One region of the Paenibacillus sp. FSL E2-0177 genome, then DNA from elsewhere that is predicted to be linked to it. Evidence: riboswitches for the same ligand, from Rfam matches in the RefSeq annotation. Region 1 holds a riboswitch; each other region holds the start of a gene.
What was found. Region 1 has a riboswitch for cobalamin ahead of MHI25_RS04950 (DUF4430 domain-containing protein). Riboswitches for the same ligand answer to the same signal wherever they lie in the genome.
Positions count from the first base shown of each region.

Region 2: another riboswitch for cobalamin. It lies ahead of MHI25_RS02410 (anaerobic ribonucleoside triphosphate reductase); the one in region 1 lies ahead of MHI25_RS04950 (DUF4430 domain-containing protein).
Region 3: another riboswitch for cobalamin. It lies ahead of metE (5-methyltetrahydropteroyltriglutamate--homocysteine S-methyltransferase); the one in region 1 lies ahead of MHI25_RS04950 (DUF4430 domain-containing protein).

Region 1 covers NZ_CP150307.1:1,122,539-1,124,808, forward strand. Annotated here, with positions in the region: gene MHI25_RS04945 (glycosyltransferase) at 1-603, shown strand, start outside; cobalamin riboswitch at 732-935, shown strand; gene MHI25_RS04950 (DUF4430 domain-containing protein) at 1,105-2,270, shown strand, end outside.
Region 2 covers NZ_CP150307.1:553,021-555,290, reverse strand. Annotated here, with positions in the region: gene MHI25_RS02415 (MTH1187 family thiamine-binding protein) at 1-282, opposite strand, end outside; cobalamin riboswitch at 661-896, shown strand; gene MHI25_RS02410 (anaerobic ribonucleoside triphosphate reductase) at 1,138-2,270, shown strand, end outside.
Region 3 covers NZ_CP150307.1:5,050,271-5,052,540, reverse strand. Annotated here, with positions in the region: gene MHI25_RS22650 (undecaprenyl-diphosphate phosphatase) at 1-415, shown strand, start outside; cobalamin riboswitch at 515-721, shown strand; gene metE (5-methyltetrahydropteroyltriglutamate--homocysteine S-methyltransferase) at 876-2,270, shown strand, end outside.

The DNA.
Region 1 (2,270 bases):
GGGACAAGCCCTGAGCCGACCCCTGTTCAGAGTGCAGGCAATATGCTGCCTCCAGCTTCAGTATACTTGAAGGATCAGAGCGTCGAAGGAGATAAGGGGAGCAGCATATTGGTGTTCACCTTCGCAAGTGCAGATGACTGTGTGCAGTTTCAACCGACTGAGATTAGTTTAATGTCTTCGTCTACAGAGATAGATAAAAGCTTTAAGGTCGCTGCCACGAATGGCACTTGTCCAGTGCCGTTAACGGATGGGACGGATGAGGGAAACACCGCTGACGAGTCAGATACCGCTGGCACTACTGGAGGAACAGCAGAAGGTGCAGATGCTACTAATGCTGTAGCTGATGCATCTCCGTCTCCTACGCCTTCCTCTGATACTGAGGACAGCACTGGGTTGCCTTCCGCAACAGCTGTGACTGAAGGTGAACAACCTTCCTATCAGGTTGAGGTTACATTGGAGCCTGGAGTGACAATTCTAGAGAAAAGTATGATCAAAGCCGGAAGATTTACACTGATCGTAGATCCCGACCCTAATATTCCACCAGCTTCTGATTCAAGTGCTGAACCCTCCCCGACTGCAAGTCCGGAAGGAACAGCAGAATAACAAGCTTTCTGAACAGCAATACCTACCGGGAGGTGGTATATTGCTGTTCATTTTTTTTGCTGCCCATACTTAGCTTTTCTATAGACATGCTATGTATTAATAGATATGATTATGGATGTCAAAATAAGATACTACATACTGGAAAAGGTGCAGACTCTATCAATCTAGTCGTCTGCTTAAAAGGGAAGTCCGGTGCAAGAGTCCGGCGCGGTCCCGCCACTGTATGTGCGGAGCGTTTCTTCTATAAGCCACTGCCCCGAAGGTAGGGTGGGAAGGTGAAGAACAGCGATGAAGCATTAGCCAGGAGACCTGCCTTTTTCGTGAGCGTTTCTATTCTTCGTGGGGTAAGAATGTGGAACATATACAGATGGACTGTTGGCAGGAAGCAAGCGCCGCAGCCTCAATTTGTAATCTTCCCTGACCGCCCTCCAAAGGGGCGGTCTTTATGTTATGCGTCTTATTCCCGGCAGTACCCATTCTTATACAGAAAGAGGTTAAACAATGAAGAAAATCATGTCTTCCAAGTTTGTAGCACTTGGGCTGGCCTTATTCATGGTCATTTCAATTCTAGGAACATCTCTTGCTCCGGAGGGACAAATATTTGCAGAAGCGAGCGCTGGCTCCGGTCTGGAGGCAACTGCTGCGGAGCGGATTAATGTTGCGGATGCGACTTATGCGGCTGCAGAATATCTCTTGAAAGGTGGCGTGCAATCGGATTGGCAAGCCATTGGATTAGCGCAAGCAGGGTACAAGCTGCCAGCTAGTTACCATTCAGAGCTTGAGAAAAAAGTAAAGGATGCAGCTGGAAATTTCGCCAATGTAACCGATTATGCTCGAATCGTGCTCGCAGTGAGAGCGATTGGTGCAGATCCTACTAGCTTTGCTGGTAACGGAACGACTCCTGGCTATAATCTGATTGAGAAAATTTATAATAACAGCAAGCTCAGTGAACAGACGCTTAATAATCCGGTATATGCTTTACTTGCGCTGGATTCTGGTAAATATAATATCCCAAGTGACGCGAAATGGACGGCGGATAAGCTCCTTACGGAGATTCTCTCCAAACAGAATCCGGATGGGGGCTTTGCACTAACCTCAGGCGCAAGTGAGCCTGATATGACAGCGATAACCTTGACGGCTCTGGCGGCACATAAAAATAATCCCGAAGCCTACTTAGCAGGGCTACAAGCCGTAGCCTGGTTATCCGCAGCTCAAGATAGCCATGGGGGTTACGGTGACAGTGCTGAAAGTAGCGCACAAGCAATCCTTGGACTCACATCCTTCGGAGTTGATCCTAGTGGATTAGAATACACCAAAAACAAAGTGGATCTAATGGAGAACCTGCTTAGCTATCGTCTAGCTGATGGTAGCTTCACCCATAGCCGTGGTGGAAGCAGTAATGTTCTGGCGACAGAGCAAGGGCTTCAGGCGCTGGTTGCCTATAATTTGCTGTATAAAGGAAGCAACAGTAAGCTATACGATTTTTCCAAATCCTCCATTCAGAGCTCACTCATCTACGCTCCAGTAACGATTGAGGGACCACAGGCCACGTTGGCACAAGGGTACGCCTATGCTGGCAACGCACTTGGAGCGTTAGAGAAGCTGGCGCTTCAAACGAACTTGCCGATCACGAATCCTTCGGGCAGTTATGTGACTGGCATCGGAAG
Region 2 (2,270 bases), 570 kb from region 1:
AGACTCTAACTTTCCACGGCTAGTAGAGGGTTTATCGCGGCGGTCGTCTATTTTAAGTGAGGTAGAGACACGTTCTGCACCTGCGTCAAAAGGAGACTCATGCAAAGCTTCTACCGCAGCAAAAATGCGTTGCAGAGGCCCTTCGATGATCGTCCCCATGGACGTAAGTTCATAAGTAATCCCTTCTACTGTCTTCAGCACCCGCTGCATATCCGCAACATAGCTGCTAAGACTGGTGCTGCCTGTTCCAATTGGAATAACTGTAACTTCAGCAATAGGCATGAGAATACCTCCTCGAAATTTTATAGTAGCTGTCTCCTTCCATTGTAACAATTCCACCGCTCTGTCACAAACTAAGCAAGATTATCCTCCCTTATCTCTTCTATTTCTTCTGATTACTCCAAAATATGACTTTGGGCTAAGAGTATTTTCTCATGAGCAAATTCTAGGGTCATCTGCACTATATTTATGGACTCTTTGTGGCATCTTTTCGGACAATTTATGAATCATTTCGCATCTCCCTGTGGATCAATTGTGGATTACTTATGGACAGCCTGTGGATCATTTGTGGAGTACTTTTAAAGAACCCGCTCCCCGCGCGGGTTTTCTAAAAAACTGTTTACAAACACAACATCTTGGGTTATTTTTATCTAACGACAACAAAATATAGTGGAGACAGGCGCTTTGATCCTTAACCGGATTTAGAGCTTAATAGGGAAGCGCGGTGAGAATCCGCTGCGGTCCCGCCACTGTAACCGGATGGCCTTCTCAAGCTTCTGGGAAGCTTGAGAATCCACATCTCCCGGCAAATGCCACTGAGGGTTAGGAACACCCTTGGGAAGGCGCCGAGAGATCCCACGGAAGCCAGGAGACCTACCTGTTTCGACGACACCAACTATTGATGCCTGCGAGGAACAGGGATGGTGTCCGCATGCGGTCATCTACGTAGAGACCTCTGCAAATATCCGTGTGGATATTTACATAACGCATCGGGCATTTTCTGCCATCCTCGGGTAGGGGATGCTTTTTTTATGTAATCTGAACAAATATACGACTGCTTATAGCAGTCCAACTTCTTATGGATATATGGATTTGATGATAGATGTTTTTCTTTTATACTGAGAGGAGAGCTGTACAATGACGTTGTTGGAGAGACAATTTAATGGAGTAGAAAATGCACGGGAAGTTCTTTTAGAAGAGCTCATTGATTTAGGCCGGGATATTATCGACAGTCGGGATATGGACCTATTGCGCGAGAATGCCAATTTGAATGGAGAGAGTTTCTCCGGTAAAATGAGCAAGTTCGGCAGTGAATATTCAAAATGGTACGCCCGCAATTTTACGATGCCGCCACAGCTAGTGCAGGCTATTGATGACAATGTCGTCTATGTGCATGATCTGGATCAATACGCGATTGGAACGACGAACTGTATTTTTATCCCGTTTGATAAACTTCTCCGTGAAGGTTTCAATACCGGCAACGGCAGCGTTCGTCCTCCGAACTCAATAATGACAGCTATGTCTCTGGTAGCGATTATTTTCCAATCCCAGCAAAATGCTCAATATGGTGGTGTATCCGCCAATAAACTCGACTATGATCTGGCACCTTATGTAACCAAATCCTTCGCCAAGCTGTTCCGCAAGGGTCTGGATTATTTTGAAGAAGGACAAGCTGATGAATCTTTGGGCGAGATTACGATGAGCCGGACCGATCTGGCGGAGTTATATCCAAGAGCGTTCCGTTTTGCACTAAAGGAAACCGAAATCGAAACTCTGCAAGCGGCTGAAAGTATGGTACATAATCTGAATACCATGTCCAGCCGATCCGGTGGACAAATACCGTTTACCAGCATCAACTACGGTACTTGTACTTCACCAGAAGGTCAGCTTGTGATCAGTTCTCTGCTAACCGCAACTATGAACGGACTTGGCAGCGGAGAAACACCAGTGTTCCCGATTCAAATCTTCAAATGCAAGCAAGGAATCAATCAACAGCAAGGCGATCCTAACTATGAACTGTTCCTAAAAGCGGCTGAATGTTCTGCGCGCAGACTATATCCAAACTTCGCTAATCTGGACGCTCCGCTCAACTTGCAGTATTATGATCCAAGTGATCCTGATACGGAGTTCGCTACAATGGGCTGCCGAACCCGAGTGCTCGGTGACCGTTTTGGGCGTAATCATTGCTCTGGGAAGGGCAACCTTTCCTTTAATACACTGAATCTGGTTCGGCTAGGTCTGGCACACGGCACAGTAACAGGCAGACGTAC
Region 3 (2,270 bases), 3.0 Mb from region 1:
CGATCTGTTTGGGCCGAAGAAGATCAGAACTGAGAGTGTAGATCAGATTACATACAAACAGGCACTTGGTGTAGGTCTTGTACAGTGTTTTTCGTTATGGCCTGGATTTTCACGCTCGGGCTCGACGATTTCTGGTGGCGTACTCCTCGGGATGAGCCATCGTGCCGCTGCTGATTTTACGTTTATTATGGCAGTACCCATCATGGCAGGTGCCAGTCTGTTGTCACTGATGAAAAACTGGCAATATTTCACCATGGATGCATTGCCGTTTTTTATCGCAGGCTTTATTAGTGCCTTCCTATTTGCGCTGTTATCGATGCGATTCTTCTTAAAACTGATCAATCGTATCAAGCTCTTACCGTTTGCTATATACCGTATAATTCTTGCTGCTGTAGTATATTTCGTATTTTTCTAAGTCCGTTATAAGGAATCGATATAACAGAAGCCCCAGTAATCTATTGCAGATTGCTGGGGCTTTCACGTATGATGACATCAGATTAAGACACTCAAATGATGAATGATATCGGAGACAGGTGCTGACCGGAAAATAGTAATTCGGTAGGCTTAATAGGGAAATTCGGTTCGAAGCCGATGCGGTCCCGCCACTGTAACGGAAGAATCTCGAGCAACAGAGGTCACTGGCAATTTACTACTGCTGGGAAGACTGCTCAAGATGTTGACGCCGCTAGCCAGGAGACCTGCCTGTTTCAACAGCACTGCTTCACCTACGGAAGATAGGGAGGTGTTAGACGTTAACCATGGGTATATCATGGGCGTCTTTCCCTTTGACTTTTTTAGGGAAGGGCGCTCTTTTTTATAGGAAAGCAAGTAGCTTTGGAGTTTGAAATAAGAGATGGAAGAGGGAGTGTATCGAGATGACGAATAAAGTAAAAGTAAGCAATCTTGGATATCCGAGAATCGGAAAGAACCGCGAGTGGAAAAAGACACTGGAAGCCTACTGGCAGGGGAAAATAAATGAGGAGCAATTCCGCTCCGAAATGGCAGCAATTCAGCTGCAGCATTTGAAGACCCAGCAAGAGGCAGGAATTGAGCTTATTCCGGTAAATGATTTTACTTTTTATGACCATGTGTTGGATACGGCTGTTATGTTTGGAATTGTACCTCCACGGTACACGTATGATGGCGGCGACATCGGGCTTGATCTTTATTTTGCAATGGCTCGTGGTAATGCTGAGGCTACTGCCTGTGAGATGACCAAATGGTTTAATACGAACTATCACTATATCGTTCCAGAGATCGGCACACAAACACCACGCTTGACTGAAAATAAACCTCTAGCGGCTTATCGTTTTGCTAAATCGCAGGCAGGGATTGAAGGTAAACCGGTACTTTTAGGTCTGTATACCTTCCTTAAGCTGTCCAAAGGTTACGCAGCGGCAGATATCGCCAAGATTGCTGCACGTTTTGTTCCAGTCTATGTTCAACTGCTACAGGAACTGAAGCAAGAAGGGGTAAGCTGGGTACAAATCGATGAGCCAGCGATTGTTACAGGCATAAGTAAAGAAGAATTAACACTGCTTAACTCGATATACACAGAAATTGCCGGCTCCGTGCCGGGCTTGAATATTATTTTACAGACGTATTTCGAAGCTGCTGAACCGTTGGAGGCACTGCTAGAGTTGCCTGTTCAAGGCTTGGGTCTTGACTTTGTGCACGATGGTGGAGCGAATCTGGCTTCTATCGAACGTCTTGGTTGGCCGAAGGACAAATGGCTGGGTGCCGGAATTATTGATGGACGGAACATCTGGCGTTCCGATTTAGACGCTAAGCTGCAACTGGTAGAAAAGCTCAGCGTTCATGTGCCGCTTGATCGTCTTATTCTTCAGCCTTCTTGCAGTCTGCTGCATGTCCCAGTCACCGTTCAAGGTGAGGTGAAGCTGAAGGCGACTGTTAAGAATGCGTTAGCTTTTGCCGATGAGAAGCTTGCAGAGCTTAGTCTGCTCGGAGCAGCCCTCGCAGATAAAGTAGAAGCTTCTAAAGCAGCGCTGGCCGCTAGTCGTGAAGCTATTGCAGCATTCCGCGCACTACCTGAGCGTGGCCGTAAGGATGTGGCGGAGCAAGTGCTTGCACTTGCAGCTTTGCCTGACCAACGCAGTTTGCCTTTTGCTGAACGCTTAAAGGTGCAGCAAGAGAAATGGCAGCTTCCACTTCTGCCAACCACTACAATTGGTAGCTTCCCGCAGACAGTAGAAGTGCGTCAGGCGAGATTGAAATGGCGTAAAGGGGTCTGGAATCAGGAGCGTTATGAT